Regions from separate parts of the Exiguobacterium sp. SH1S21 genome, predicted to be linked through region 1. Evidence: riboswitches for the same ligand, from Rfam matches in the RefSeq annotation. Region 1 holds a riboswitch; the other holds the start of a gene.
The links. A riboswitch is a leader RNA that binds a small molecule or an ion and turns the genes downstream of it on or off. The one in region 1 is predicted to bind thiamine pyrophosphate.
Positions count from the first base shown of each region.

Region 2: another riboswitch for thiamine pyrophosphate. It lies ahead of tenA (thiaminase II); the one in region 1 lies ahead of EVJ24_RS08040 (YkoF family thiamine/hydroxymethylpyrimidine-binding protein).

Region 1 is NZ_SJUY01000004.1:228,833-236,614, reverse strand. It holds gene EVJ24_RS08045 (GTP-binding protein) at 171-1,364, shown strand; TPP riboswitch at 1,430-1,530, shown strand; gene EVJ24_RS08040 (YkoF family thiamine/hydroxymethylpyrimidine-binding protein) at 1,610-2,203, shown strand; gene EVJ24_RS08035 (ECF transporter S component) at 2,196-2,771, shown strand; gene EVJ24_RS08030 (ATP-binding cassette domain-containing protein) at 2,764-3,876, shown strand; gene EVJ24_RS08025 (hypothetical protein) at 3,907-4,092, shown strand; gene EVJ24_RS08020 (energy-coupling factor transporter transmembrane component T family protein) at 4,092-4,829, shown strand; gene EVJ24_RS08015 (DUF1643 domain-containing protein) at 4,843-5,430, opposite strand; gene EVJ24_RS08010 (lysozyme) at 5,464-6,147, opposite strand; gene EVJ24_RS08005 (CPBP family intramembrane glutamic endopeptidase) at 6,235-6,933, shown strand; gene EVJ24_RS08000 (alpha/beta hydrolase) at 6,911-7,782, opposite strand, start outside.
Region 2 is NZ_SJUY01000001.1:616,567-624,348, forward strand. It holds gene thiE (thiamine phosphate synthase) at 1-258, opposite strand, end outside; gene thiD (bifunctional hydroxymethylpyrimidine kinase/phosphomethylpyrimidine kinase) at 236-1,066, opposite strand; gene thiM (hydroxyethylthiazole kinase) at 1,063-1,854, opposite strand; gene tenA (thiaminase II) at 1,851-2,525, opposite strand; TPP riboswitch at 2,607-2,711, opposite strand; gene pelG (exopolysaccharide Pel transporter PelG) at 2,773-4,221, opposite strand; gene pelF (GT4 family glycosyltransferase PelF) at 4,202-5,620, opposite strand; gene EVJ24_RS03055 (DUF2194 domain-containing protein) at 5,617-7,464, opposite strand; gene EVJ24_RS03060 (tetratricopeptide repeat protein) at 7,446-7,782, opposite strand, start outside.

The DNA of each region.
Region 1 (7,782 bases):
GATATGATTTAGTTCAGTGTACACAAAAACCCTGAGCAATAGACTTTTTTTAGTGTCTATTACTCAGGGTACAGTTTACTCCTTTTGAGCGTGTTTTTTTTGTTGACAACGGACGTGATCCCGTTCATTATCTAAAAAGTAATGATTACGATTTAAAGGTGGTATACATCATGAAACGAATTCCGATCACAGTCTTGTCCGGATATTTAGGAAGTGGCAAGACGACGTTGCTCAATCATATGTTGAACAATCGGGATGGTAAAAAATATGCCGTCATCGTCAACGACATGAGCGAGCTGAACATCGATGAGCGATTGATTGACGGGGCAGGTTTTTCACGGACGGACGAGAAGTTGGTGGAGCTGTCTAACGGCTGCATCTGCTGCACGTTGCGAGAAGATTTACTCGAAGCGGTCAGCGAGATTGCGAACGACCGACAGCTCGACGGCATCATCATCGAGTCGTCTGGTATCTCGGAGCCGATCCCGGTCGCGCAGACGTTTACATATGCGGATGACGCCTTGGGTATCGACTTGACGAGCCGTGTGTATGTTGACGCGATGGTGACGGTCGTCGACGCGTATCGATTTTTAAAAGACTTCAACTCGGGCGAATCACTGCATGAACGGAAACAGGCTGTCGACACGGGTGATGTCCGGGAAGTCGTCGACTTGCTCGTCGATCAAGTCGAATTTGCCGACATCATCGTCCTCAACAAGGCAGACCGGGTCACGGAACCGGAACTGCACGAGATCGAAAGTCTGTTACGCGCGTTAAACCCGGCGGCGCAACTTTTGACAAGCACATACGGGAACGTGTTGTTGTCCGACCTATTAGACGTGAACTTGTTCGATTTTGACCAGGCGATGCACGCCGCCGGATGGATCCAAGAGCTCGAGACAGACGACCATACCCCTGAAACCGAAGAGTACGGCATCAGTTCGTTCGTCTATCGCCGCCGCCGTCCGTTCCACCCGGAGCGTTTACATGCGTGGATCGAACAGTTCCCGGAAGAAGTCGTCCGGGCGAAAGGTTTTTTATGGATCGCCTCACGGAACGACATCGCGTGCTTGTTCTCCCAAGCGGGGTACGCGTCGACGCTCGAACATGCGGGCCGTTGGCTCGCGACGCTTCCTGACGCGGAACGAAAGCAGATGTTCGCCGCCGAACCAGAGCTTGAGGCCGATTACATCGAGCCGTACGGCGACCGCCAGACGGAGCTCGTCTTGATCGGTCACCGAATGGACCGAGTGCGCGTCGAGCTTGAACTTGACGCCTGTCTACTGTCAGACGAAGAGATGGCGTCAGACTGGACAACGTTACGGGATACGCTTCCAGGAAACGGAATCGCGACGTTTTCATGATTTAACCGTTTACAATTCAGAATCGAACGGCTATACTTTTGCTTGCATGAACAACCGCATACATTGGACTACACTAGGGGTGCTTCGGCTGAGATGTGAGCATGGCTCCAATCCCTTATAACTCGATCCAGGTAATACTGGCGTGAGGAAGTGTGGCACTTTTTCTGATGGATTGATGATTGGATAAGTGGCCGCATTCTCATGGATGCGGCTTTTTTGTGTAACCAAATAAGGGGGGAATCATCATGAATCAACAATGTGGAACGAGCCCGATCGTCGGGTTCCGCTTTACGCTAAGCCCGATGACGTCAGAGTTCATACCGGTCATCAAAGGAGCACTCAAAGAGACTGATTTAAGCAACGTCTGGAGGCACACGGACGATGTATCGACCGTGATTCGCGGTCGGGCCGAGCACGTGTTTGACGTCGCGAAAGCAGTCTTGTCACACGCCACGAGAACAGGGGCGCATGTGTCGATGAGCGGGACGTTCTCGGCCGGATGTCCGGGCGACACGGCCGGGGACAATCTGCTCGACGTATCGAGTGAGCCGGTGAACGGGCGAGCGGCTGCCCAATACGTCTCTTCACAGTTCGCACTCTACCCGCTCGGTGATGATGATTACATGGACATTATCTATGAAGAGGTCGATTTCGCGAAAGCACGGGGCGTCTTCAATGACACGATGCATTATGCCTCAGGGATCCACGGAGATATCGAGCCGGTGTTCGCGTTTTATGAGGCGACGTTCAACCGCGTCCGCGAGAAGACGAGCCACGTCGTCATGACGGTCACGTTCAGTGTGAACAGTCCGTCGCACGAGGGACGCGTTGATGCTTAACTCATGGAAGTTGAAAGAAATCGTATTGCTGTCGATTTTATCGGTCGTCTTTGCCGTCGTCTATTTGGCGTTCGTCCATGTCGGGAACCTTTGGGCCGGTCTCATTGGACCGATCGCCTATGAATGGATTTTTGGGATTTGGTTCATCGTCTCGATTATTACCGCCTACATCATTCGAAAGCCAGGCGCCGCCTTTTTGTCGGAAGTGCTCGCGGCGTCGATCGAGATGATGATCGGCAATGCGATCGGTCCGCGCATCATCCTCGTCGGCATCATTCAAGGACTCGGCGCCGAAGCGGCGTTCGCACTAACCGGGTATAAGCGGTATGACTTGTGGGTGCTCATGCTCGCCGGATTCGGTGCGGCAATGACGAGTTTCGCATATACGTACGTCATGGGAGGTCTCAGCGCGCTCAGTCCGACGTACGTGGCTTTGATGTTCGCACTACGGGCGACGAGCGGGATGCTCATCGCAGGGATCGGCGGGAAGATTTTGAGCGACTTGTTGCTTCGAACGGGTGCGCTAGAAGGATATGCCGTCACCCGGCAGAGGAAGGCACATGGTTGAGACCGAGCGTCTGGCGTTTCGTTTCCCGGGGGAAGGACGCGACGTATTGACAGATATCACACTTCGTCTTACGGACGGCAGGACGCTCATCACCGGGGCGAGCGGGTCGGGGAAGTCGACTTTGTTCGCCTTGTTCAATCGGCTCTACCCGGACAACTGTGATGGGATTGTGACGGGGCGATTGCATCTATTCGGTCGGTCCTATGCCACGTATCGGCCTGGCGAGGTGAATCGCCGCGTCGGGACGGTGTTTCAAGACCCGGACAGCCAGTTCGTCATGCAGACGGTAGAGGAAGAGCTGATTTTCACGCTCGAAAACTTTTCGGTCGTCCGAAGCGAAATGATGGGCCGTGTCTCAGCGATTTTGTACGAGTTACATTTGTCCGATTATCGCCACCGCACCATCCATGATTTATCAGGGGGCGAGAAGCAGCAAATCGCCGTCGCCTGTGCCTTGATCGGACGTCCGGAATGGCTCTTACTCGACGAACCGCTCTCACACCTCGACCCGGCGACGGCACGTCGGTTCGTTCGCTGGCTCGACAAGTCCGCACGGAACGTCAATATCGTCGTCATCGAGCATCGTCCGTACATGTGGGGCGACTTCTTTGACCGGCACTTGGAACTCGTGAACGGAAGGATCGCAGGCGATGGATCGTTCGTCGTTCAACCGGATTATACATTTACGCCGATTGAAACGACACGGGGCACAAACATATTATTTCAGATACCGAAAGTGAATCACAAAAAGTTCCAACTTGTAGCGAGCAAAATCGCAGTGGCCCCCGGGGATGTGATCGCCATCCTTGGTCGGAACGGCAGCGGCAAATCGACGTGGCTAAAAAGCCTGGCGCGGCATCACCGTGAAGTCGGGCTCGTCCCGCAATCCCCGGCACATTTGTTTGTGACGAGTGACGTGTCGCGGGAACTAGCGTATGGACATAACCGTTCAATCGAGGACATGTTGGCACGCCTCGGGCTTGAACGTCTGCGTGGCGCCCATCCACTCTCACTCAGTCACGGTCAAAAACGGAGACTCGCCATCGGGGTGATGCTTCTGTCGGGTAAACAACTGCTCGCGTTTGATGAACCGACGGCCGGTTAAGACGAGGCATCACTTCGAGCGCTCCATGCATTGATAGCTGAACGAGTCCGTGCGGGGCAGACGGTCTTGTTCGTAACGCACGATCTCAGTTTCGCCCGTGCCGCGAGCACGTATTATTTGATGAGTGACGGGAACTTGAGTGGGCCGTACGATGCGTCGATTTGGGACGACTCGGACTTATTGCGGGCCCACGGACTGTTGACGGAGGCGCTTTGATGACGTTTCACGAGATGAACCCGACAATCAAGTTCTTGACCGTGACGTGTCTCATGTTCGGTCTCGCCTTCATGTACAACCCGTGGACTCCGCTCGTCGTCTTCTTCGGCACACTCGCCCTCCAATTCATCTTTTCCGACGTGAGCTGGAAGCGATGGGGACTGTTCATGATCCCATTTTTACTGACCGCGCTCGGGACGCTTTGGACGACGCTCGTCTTCGGCAGAGAGGCGAGCGGGCAAGTCGTGTTCTCGCTCTTCGGCAATGATGTCACCGAGGAGAACGTGTTGTTGGCGGCGACACTTTCGCTTCGGGTCCTCGCCTTTACGGTCCTGTCGCTTCTGTTCACGCTGACGACGGACCCGAAGCGGTTCGTCTACAGTCTGATGCAGCAGGCGAGATTGTCTCCGAACATCGCCTATAGCGTCTTCGTCGGCTTTCGCTTTTTCCCGATTTTAAAGATCGAACTGATGCAGCTCTATGAAACGCATGCCTTACGTGGGGTGCGCCTCGACACCCGGATCGATCACGTGCGGCACATCCCGAAACTCCTAATCCCGCTTCTTGCCGGCGCTATCCGTCAAGCCGAGCGGATCGCGTTCTCGATGGAGGCTCGGGGATTTACGGGTGAACATCGTTCCACGTACGAGGTGATTCCGGTCACGCGAAACGATTTTCTGTTGGCGTCACTCTTGTTCACGCTGTTCGGAGTAAGTGTATGGATCGGCGTGCGATAAAAAACAGGACGACTCATTTCGAGTCGTCCTGTTTTGTCTCTTTCAAGATCTTAAATTTCGGTTTGATCGATTCGTTATTGAACGCTTCGAGTACCGTATTTTCATTGGCCATGCGAATTTGTTGCGGTTCGCCTTTTGACGTCGTACCGATACAATACATGCTCGCCTCGTGCTCGGCGAATAACGTCTTGTACAGTGTGGAATGGTGCATGAGGCGCCCGGGCGAACCCCAACCGACGATGATCATGCCGCCGCTCGTCTCGACCTCGTCGAGCGTCTCTTCCACGTAATGAAAGTTCACTTCGTCGAGTTGAGACTCGACGTAGGGTAGGTTGTCATTGATGGCGAGCGTCGGGACGAGACTGATGACGCGCATCTCGCGGATCGGTTTGTCCAAATGGTTCCGCATGAGCATGTAGGCGCGTTGAGTCGTCGTACCAGATAAAAATGCATCGCTCATCCGTGGAGAATAGATGATGACGGCACAGATCACCCCATCGACGACGTCGGTGAATTCATACGTTCGCATGTAACGCTTTGTCTTGCCTTCGTTAAATATCGATTTGACTCGAATCGTCACTTCCTCGATATGCGTGTTCATGTTGTTTCCTCACTTTAACCAAGTAGTGCCGGGTCATGCCCAGCCTGCGAACCAATCGAGATACCGGATCGTATACCGGGCGACCTGCTGCGTCGTCGTCGTCGTGTCACCAGGCAGTAAAGACAGCTCGTCCTGGTACTGCTCATAAAAGGACATGACGTCTGACACATACTGGTCACTCCGGTTGTATTCAAAGATGGCGTTTTGAATCGATTCGATTGAATCATTCGTCTGCCCGCCGTGCTCGCTCAAATAGTAAGCGGCGGCATGGGCCGAGTCGACCAAACTATGAGGGTCGGCCTTGCCGTCATCATCCCCGTCTCGGCCTAAGCCTCCGTACTGCTCAATCAGCGTCAAGTCGGTCAAATCGACTTCGTCTTCCGGGACATCACCTTTTTGGTCATCCGTATCATACTGCCAACCGAGCCACGTCCGCGGCATGAATTGGAACGGTCCGATTGCGCCGACCGAGGAGCGCATCGATGAACTGTGCGAGAAGATCGTTTCGACACGGTGGACGGCGGCGAGTAGCCGCCAATCGACGTCATAGGTGGCCGCGGCTTCCTTGTAGACGTCTTGGTGGACCGCCGGGATACCGTGGTCACCGTAGTAGGCCCGGTAGAGGGCGTTGTTCACTTTATCATGTTGACCAAACCAGCCGATTGCGCCGAGGCACAGCACGATCACAAGCATTACGCCGGTCAGTCGCAGCATCATTCGTTTCAAGATTCCGCCTCCTAGCTTTCTAGACAATACCCGAATAGTGTAGCATATAGCTAACAGGAAGGACAGGAGAGGATATAGATGCTTGAACAGGTCGTCTTTACGATTATTCTTGCGTATTTATTGATCGTACAACTATTCAACGCCCGGCTCGTGAAGCCGATGATCGAGGCGCTCGGGAGAACCCGTGTCTATGAAGAGACGATCAAGTCGGCATGGGGGCTGAGCCTGCTCTTACTAGCGCTCGTCTTCTTGTTCCAAGTCCCGCCGGAAGCAGTCGGTCTCGGGTTCGCGCCGCCGGATGGGGACGGGCGCGCCTGGCAGTATTTCTTCTTTTCGACCATAGTCATCTCAGGTCTCATCGCGTTCTATTTACTCGTCAAGACGTCGGCCGCGTTACGGACAAAGCTTCGGCCGTTTTACGGGCTTGAGATTGAACGGTTGCTCCTTCCGCGCACGACCGACGAAGCGAGGGCGTGGGGCGCAGTATCGTTCACGGCCGGGGCGACCGAAGAGTTCATATTCCGTGGCGTCCTCTTGTATACGATTTCTTTATACACGGACGTCCCGGACGCGACGCTCGCCATCATCGGGGGCGGGCTGTTCGGTCTGGCCCATGCGTACCAGGGTCCGAAAGGGGTTGTCACGACGGGCCTTGTCGGTTTCCTGTTCGGTTATTTATATTTGGCGATGGGAATATTGTGGCCGTTGATCATCATCCATACGTTGCTCGACTTGATCGCCGGGCCGATTCACGTCACCGACGCAAAAACTGACTGACAGCGTTCTCGTAGGCAGGTTGGTCTTTTAAGATACAATTCGTATGCTCGGCGCCGTGAATGAGTGCGAGCGCGTTCTGGCGGTTGAGTGCGTTCATCTCGACGGACATCCAGGTCGGGACAAAGTCGTCTTTCGTGCCATGGATGAACAGCACCGGTGCAGTGATTGATGCGAGCGCTACTTTCGGTCGGACTTGCCGCATCGTGAACCGGGCCCGACTCCACAAGAAGTAATTGATGCCTGGCAACAACAAGTCACCCGGTAAGCGATGAAGCACGTTCAATTGGTGACGCATGAGTTGCCTCATGTCATCGAACGGGCACTCGGCGATCAAAAAATCCACATCAGTGAGCGGGCCGGCCTGAAGAATCGTCGCGGCGCCCATCGATACGCCGTGGAGCCCGACTTGATCGACCGTCTCATGGTCGCGTAACCACTCGACCCAGTCGACGATGTCATGTTTCTCGTGGTATCCGTACGAGGCGTACACCCCTTCCGACTCTCCGTGTGAGCGCAAGTCGACCGCAAGCAAGTTATAGCCGAGCCGGTGGAACATCGCCAAGTGCGGTGCCATAAAGCTGTGGGAGGCCGTATAACCGTGGACGAAAACAATCCACTTTTTATGATTGTTGTTCCGATAGACCCGGCCATACAGACGGTAGCCGTCACGGGAACGGAGGGAGACGTGCTCGAACGGCACGTCGTGATAAAAGGATTGATCTTCTTTCGTATAGGGTGCTAAGAGCATCTCGGGCGTCTTACGTTTTCCACGAGTCATCCGCTTGAACGCGTAATAACTGACGGCGTAATAGCCGGTGAACAAAGTCGCGAGACCGTACTTCCATTTTT
Region 2 (7,782 bases), on a different contig from region 1:
TGCATCGAGTTTGATTGCCAATTCGACGTCATCGTTAACGATGAACGGGACACGGTACTGTCGACAAAGTGTATGCAACGCTCGTGCCATCGCTTCTTTTTTATCCCCATACAGTGGCTCTTTACCTTTTTCGCGAAATTGAAAACATGTCACACCACATTGAAACGCCGTTTCGACCGTCTGAACGAGATCAAACGTATCCGCCGTGCCGCAGATGAAGTAGAGCTTTAACCGCTCAACGATAGGCGATGAATTCAATGGAAACCACCTCTTTCGGGTGCTTGTTATACGCCCAATGATTTGTCGGTCCATGCCCGTTGCCGATCTTTAATCCGTGGGCGATGGCACTATGGATGAACTGTTTCGCCTTCTGCGCGGCTTCCATAACGGTATACCCGTTCGCGAGCTCCGCTGTTAGCGCAGCCGAAAACGTGCAACCGGTCCCGTGCGTATCTTTCGTCAGCAACCGTGGCGTCACCATTCGAAACGTATCGGTTTTCGTCATGACTAGGTCTTCGGCGAGAGGACCATCCAAATGACCGCCTTTCAACATGACGACGTCTGCCCCGTAAGACAACAAGCGCTCAGCTGCTTTCATACGATCAGTGAACGTACAAATCGTCAAGCCGGTCAACACTTCAGCTTCAGGGATATTTGGCGTGACGACCGTCGCCATCGGTAACAGCCTCGTCCGTAGCGCGGTGACGGCGTCCCGTTCAAGCAAGGTCGCACCGCCTTTAGCGATCATGACCGGATCGACGACGACATTTTGAAAACGATGCTGCTCGAGCGCGTCAGCTACGACATCAATCAACTCACGATTGAACAGCATCCCGGTCTTGCACGCCGAGATGATAAAGTCTGATCCGACTGCATCGAGCTGGCGTGCGACGAGGTCGGCGGAGACGGCTTCGACACCGTGCACGCCACGCGTGTTTTGAGCCGTCACCGCGGTCACGACACTCGTGCCAAATACGCCTAATTCTTGAAACGTTTTCAAATCGGCTTGGATTCCGGCGCCCCCGCCAGAGTCCGAGCCGGCGATGGTCAAGACTTGAGGCCTCATCGCGCGAACACCTCGATTCGGTCGCTCGGCAGGTCAGTTGACGTCATGGTAGCGAGCGCGTTGAGAAAGTGGATCGGGAAATCCCCCGGACCCGTCGCTGCTTCACTCGCCAACTCGCCGCATCGTGCATATCCGGTGAGCGCGGTCGAGGTTGCCGTCATCACGTCCGGTTCAACAGCAAGGAACGCACCGACGACCGCACTGAGTAGACAGCCAGTGCCTGTCGTCTCTGTCATGAGCGGATGCCCGCCCAAAATTTCTAGCGTGACCGTCCCATCGCTCACGAAATCTGTCGCCCCGGTAATCGCGACAACACAGCTATATCGGTTCGCTGCTCGTTCGGCGAGTTGTTGCGGATGATGTGTGCCGCTTCCGGCGTCGACCCCTTTCGTCGTCCAACCGGCATCGACAAGCGTGGCGACTTCCCCGGCGTTCCCACGGATGACCGTGACGCGTACGTCTTGCAAAATCCGTTCGACGACGTCGCGGCGGAACGATGTCGCCCCGACACCGACCGGGTCTAGGACGACAGGACGATCCGACTGATTCGCGGCTTGTCCGGCACGTATCATCGTCGCCTCGGTCATAGCGTCAAGCGTCCCGATGTTTAAGACGAGGGCATCGCTCACGGTCGCCATGTCTGCCACTTCTTCGATCGCATCGGCCATGACCGGGGAAGCCCCGACGGCGAGCAACCCGTTGGCCGAGAAGTTAGCGACGACGGTGTTCGTAATGTTATGGACGAGCGGTCGCTTCAACCGGACGGCTTCCCATAGATCCGGCCTCATTGTCCCACCTCAAGCGGCAGTTCCCACGATTCGAGTGTCCAGGCCATCTCCCAAAACGCGAGCTCATAGTAGCAACTTTTCAAAAACAGTTGCTGATAGCGAATCCGTTCTGACTCCGTCGCTTGTCCCGCCAATTCATCAAGTCGCTCGATCTGCTCTTCGACAAGTTCACGGAACCATTCCGAACCGTACGTCGCAATCCAAACAGAGTAAATCGGATGGTCTGGTTCTGCGTCCTTCAAGCGCTCCCCGATCTCGTAATACACCCAGTAGCATGGAAGAATCGCCGCGAGCACGTCTCCGAGCGTCGGGCCGGCTTGTTGCATATGGAGCGCGTATGCATAAGCCGTCGGAGCTGGTTCGAACGTCGCCCACTCCATGTCACTAACCGCGAGCATCGTAAAAAATTCCCGATGCAACTCGTGCTCCGCCTCGATCGTGTGGAGGGCGTGCGTCAAAAATCGGCTCGCCAGCTCCATCGTCGGGGCAAGTGTAGCGCCCTTCGCCTGTACTTTCGAAAATTGATTCAAGTAGTACGAGTCTTGCATCACGTAATGCCGAAACTTCGCCTCGTCGAGCGTCCCGTCTCCGAGCGCGCGGACGAACGGATGGTGGAAACTCGCCTCAAACAAGGCGTCGGCCTCTTGGCGGATGTGTGCGGTAAATGTCATCGTATTCTCCTCCTTTGTATGAAAAAAGACGCCGCCTCCCATAACGGAAGCGGCGTCGGCCATACACAAAGAGTGTGAGAAAGGACGTTTCGCCCACTTCCCTCCGCTAGCGTGAACTAGATCAGGTTCAAAGGGTCTGGACCTTGTCCATCTCAGCCGCGTCAAGCGACTCCCCTAGTGGCAAACATTATGAAATTCGGTCATCTTCGACCACATCATATCAATCTTTTTGAAAAATGCAAACCCTTTAACGCGAGAAGCGACGGTTGAGAGCGCTCCCAAAATGCGAGAACCGTTCCGTCCCGAGCTTACGACGGTTCGAGGCCGCGAACACGTAATAATCGACCTTCCCCATAAAATAAATCAAGCGCAGTCCTGCGATAAAGAACGTGATGATCGTGCTGATTGCAAAGCCGACCCCATACCAATCGATCCCGCGCGATAGTAACGACAACGTGAACAAGGCGTTCAATGTGAAGAACGATAGGTTGACGAACAACGCACCACGCCGGTCCTCAAAATAAAGCAAGAGCAGCGTCAGTACGAGAATCATCGCGTTCGCGAACGCGGCGAGCGTCGTCATCCGGAAAATTTGACCGACTTCTTCCGGGACACCGATCCAACCGACGAACACACCCGCCATCAGGATCGCGAACAAGGTGACGACACCTTGACTTCGCCCAAGTCGGATCAATTCATTTTTCAACACCGTCGTCATCGTCTGCTTCGCCTTCTCAATTTGGTGTAACGCCCCGCCATAATTGATCAAGCCGTAAAACGTTCGATAGCGCTCGTAAAACCTTGTCTCGACAGCGACGACGAACAAGAGCTGGGTCGGGATGATCGTCAAGTACGACCAGAACACAGCCGTGTCATAATACGGATTGAACACGAACGAATCGGCAATCACCATGCGCCCTTCACCAAACCAAATGATGAAGTTGGTCACCCAGATTCCAAGCACGTATAACACACCAATCGCAAACAAGTCCGGATACTTATCAAAGTACCGGAAGTATGAAAACTCTCGCGTCGCATACCTAAGTGGAAACGTTCGGAGCATCGCGAAGAATAGCCCGAACAGCGTCACGACCATCCCAACAGTAAAGCCAAACAGAAGCTCGAGGCTCGATGGGTTGACCATGAGACGACTGATCAAATAGACGCTCGCGACTGAAATAACCCCGCCTAGCAAGAAGCTGTAAGCGACCGCTTGATAAAATTTGGCGGCGCTCAAGAACAGGAACATGACCCAGATGACGTTGATGGTCATGAATAAGACGAACAGGACGAGCTTATAGGCGAAACTGAGCGGTGAAATCAGCCAAAACACGCTATACATGACGACGGCAGCGAGAATCGTCACTTTTAACATGCCGGTGAAGACAGGAAAGATCTCATGGGCTTTCTTTTCATAAAATAAATCAGCCACGTATCGCGTGACGACGAGCTGCTGAAAACTAAATAGAATTTGCGAGAAAATGAACGCGTAAGACACGGATAGCATAAACAGTGTCCGTTCCTCGAGTGACAACATCGGCATCTGAAACGCCAACCATTGAATCGTACCGACAACGAGGATGACGATCAGCCAAGGGCCCGATGTGACGAGACCGGAAAACGTGTACGCCTTCAGTCTTGAAGAGTAATAGTCTTCTTGAAACAGCTTTTGTAACTTAAACCCGATGCCCGCCATACTGTTCCCTCCTCGCTTCATAGATGGCTTTATAGCGGTCGACGAACTGTTGCAATCGATAATACTGACGGACACGCTCGCGGCCGTTTTTACCGAAGCGCATCCGTTCGCGCGGATAATCCATCATCCATTCGACTTTGTCAGCGATGGCTTCCGGATGGACCGGAGGAACGATGAAGCCGGCCGGACCGAACGGATCATCAGCGCGTCCGTAAAGTAGTTCCGAACAAGCCCCGACATCGGTCGCCACCCAAGGGATGCCAGCCGCCATCCCTTCTAAAATGGCGAGCGGCTGCCCTTCCGATATGCTCGTCAGCAACAACAAATCAAATTTCGGCAACCAGTCTTGTACGTTCACTTTCCCGACGAGTTCGACATAGTCGGTCAGCCCGCTCTGCTCAATCAGTAGACGACATTCTTCGGCGTACTCTTCGTCCTCATCAAGCGGACCCATGATTGTCAGTTTAAACAGCCGATGGCGCTCTTGAAGGATTTTTGCGGAATAAATCATCGTCTTCAAATCCTTGATCGGAACGAGGCGGACGATAGCCCCGATTTGGAACACATCATTCTCAGCTCGCTCAAGCGTAGCGTGGATATGACGGTCGTCAATCCCGTTGGCGATAATTTTCGTCTTCTCGCTAGGCGCCCCAATCCACTCTTGATATTCGCGATTCCGCTCGAAGAGTGTGATAATCTCGTCGGCCGCGTTATACGCCTCGCGTGACAAGTGATGGAAAAAGCGAACCCATCTCGGTTTGTAAGGGGACGGAATCCAATAAGACTGAAGGATTTCTTCCTCGCGTTCACGTGAGTAGATGCCGTGTTCGGTCAAAATGAACGGGATACCTTGCGTCTCTTTCATGTAAGATGCAACGACACCGGCGTAGCCTGTCGAGATGGAGTGGACGAGATCGACTTTTGGTAACGGTTGATGCAACACACGCAAGATCGGCATATACATACTTTGCCACATCCAAAAGTAGTCGATGAACGAGCCTCCGTTCATTTCTTCTGCGTAAGCCGATTTTACGTTTCTCCAAAAGAACTCGCTTGAGAAGAAGGCTTGGCTTGATGGAACTTGTTTCCCGAGAATGCCAAGCGCTTGCCGGTTCGGATTTTTCAACATGAGCCATTCCGAAATTTTCCGCTCGTCTTCGGCGTCGAGCTTCATTCGACCCTTCGCCTTTTTATCCATATCGCTCAAATAAAGGTGCGTGATCCCTGACACGTTTTGCGGCAACTCATATTTCATATCTTCTGGCCGCTTGACCGATGGCTGAATCGAGATGATTTCAAACTCGACTTCCGGCATCGCTTCAATCAGCGTCTGCGTCCAACTCGAGACACCTCCGCTCACATACGGGTAACTCCCTTCTAACACGAGACCAATCTTCATTGCGGGTCCCCCTTGATGGCGATTTCAGCGTTCGCTGATGTCAATTGGACGAGATAGAGTGGACGGTCCGCCTCCATCTGCTCGACCGTACCGAATGCGAATTTGCCTGTGTCCAATGATTGGCCCACTTTTAGACGGACGGTGAAGTGGGACGGATTAACGATTCCGTCTCCAGCCAAATAAATGGTCTCGTCATCAAACGTGACGTTCAAGTCTGCCTCTTGATACGTGATTAGCTTTTCTGTCGCATAGTGCTGTGTGTAAGCTTCTAAATAAGGATAGTTGACGTTGACGTCATTGACGATTTTCTTCAAGCTGGCAAACATTGTATCCCAGTCGCGACCGAACGCACGGTCTGGATCGATGACGTCATCCGGGTGGATAAAGTGTGAAAACACCCCAAAGTTAGCAATCGCATCGACCATTTGGAAGATCGAACCTCTTTCTTCCCCGTAGTCACTCGTGATGCGCGGGAAATGATAGATTCCGGTATGTGTCGTATCAAATTCGAACTCTTGGACAAAATCACCACTTTCCGGGTCACCGGTATAGAGTGACGCAATCGTCCGCAGTTCAGGCAACGCTTCAGCAATCGCGTCGACACCGGTACGATTGAGTGCGTTCGAAGGCGGGACGTATGACTTGAGTTGTTCTTCAGGGAAATAGTTAGCAAATACCGACTCGGCCTGTGACAGTGAACGCTTCATCTCGTCTTTGTCTTTCCACGGGATATATCCGTACGTCGGATCGATCGGTTCATCGGCTGTGACGAGTGATTGGTGATTGTAGCCGTGTAATCCGATCTCACCACCCTGCGCCAATAGTTTTCGACCGAAATAGAGCATCGGGAACTCGCCGCGTTTAATCAATTGTTCATCTAGCAACTCCATCTCTTCTTCGTACGTCCCAATCATCGCGCCCGTGTAAATGACGTCGTCATCTTTAGCCATGTCGACCATGTCTTTCCACCAATCTTCGGCAAAGAAATCTTTGACTGATTTATCGAGTGGCGTCGCCGAGACATCTTTCATCTTGCCGTCCATGACTGGAGCCGGAAAGTCATCGATATACATGAGCTTAATCGCCGCTTGAGCACCCACGAACGCAGGCGGTAACGTTCCGAGCGTTTGGACGAACAGTCCGCGAATCATCTTTTGATCGGTGATCGTTGTATTCCAGTACAGAACGTTCCCATCACCGACCTCATATTCCCAAAGGACGGGAAATCCTTCTGCTGACAGTAAAACGTTCGCTTCGTCTGCAATTGCGAAGTCAACGACACTATGGACGAACAGATCGTCCGGTGGATTCAAATCGACATAACCCGGGAAAATCGTTTCTTCGAAGTTCAGACCGTAAACGTCTGGAACGAATTCACCGATTTCTTCGATACCTGTCACTTCATTCCAAGCGGGGTCTTTGAAACGGTTGGCGAACACGACATTGCCCCCTTGTTCGACGAACCGTTTCGTCTCTTGCAATGGCCATGTCGCGGATTTTTCTCCTGTAAAGACGATGATGTTGTAGGGAGACGGCGTGATCGAACGGACCGCGCTCGCATCAATTTCTCGAACGTCTAGTTTGGCGTAACGCAAACCATACAATAAATTATCTGCCGTATTGACCGCCAAATCACCTTCGTCTCGGACAATGTAAACTTGAAGTTGATGCTCTCCTGTTTTAGCGGAAGCATTCCCTTGCAATTGGTCGATATTCATTCGTTGCTCAGCAACGTTCGGTAACAACGTATGCAAGGAATGGATCCTCAAGTATTGGATTGCGCCGACGACGACGAGAAATAACACGATGAAGAGAGAGAATGAGATTACAGTTCGTTTTTCCATGATGTCGAGTCACTCCATTCTTCAAACAACAGTCGGTGCTCATACGGCACATCGGCTAACGAAAATTGTGTTTGCATCATAAACATGACAGCCTTCACCTCGACCCACCGCTCCCGTTCATAGTAAAAATCGATGAGCATGAGATGGGCCTCGATGCGTTCCGGGAAATGGTGAACGTACTCCTTCAATATTTCAAGCTGATCTCTAGGACGTTTTAACGTGATGTAGACTTCGTTTAAATCCTCATAAATCCATGGCGACGGCGGATACAGCGTCTTCGCTTTTAAAATCTCTTTTAACCAGGCCTCACGTCTGTCT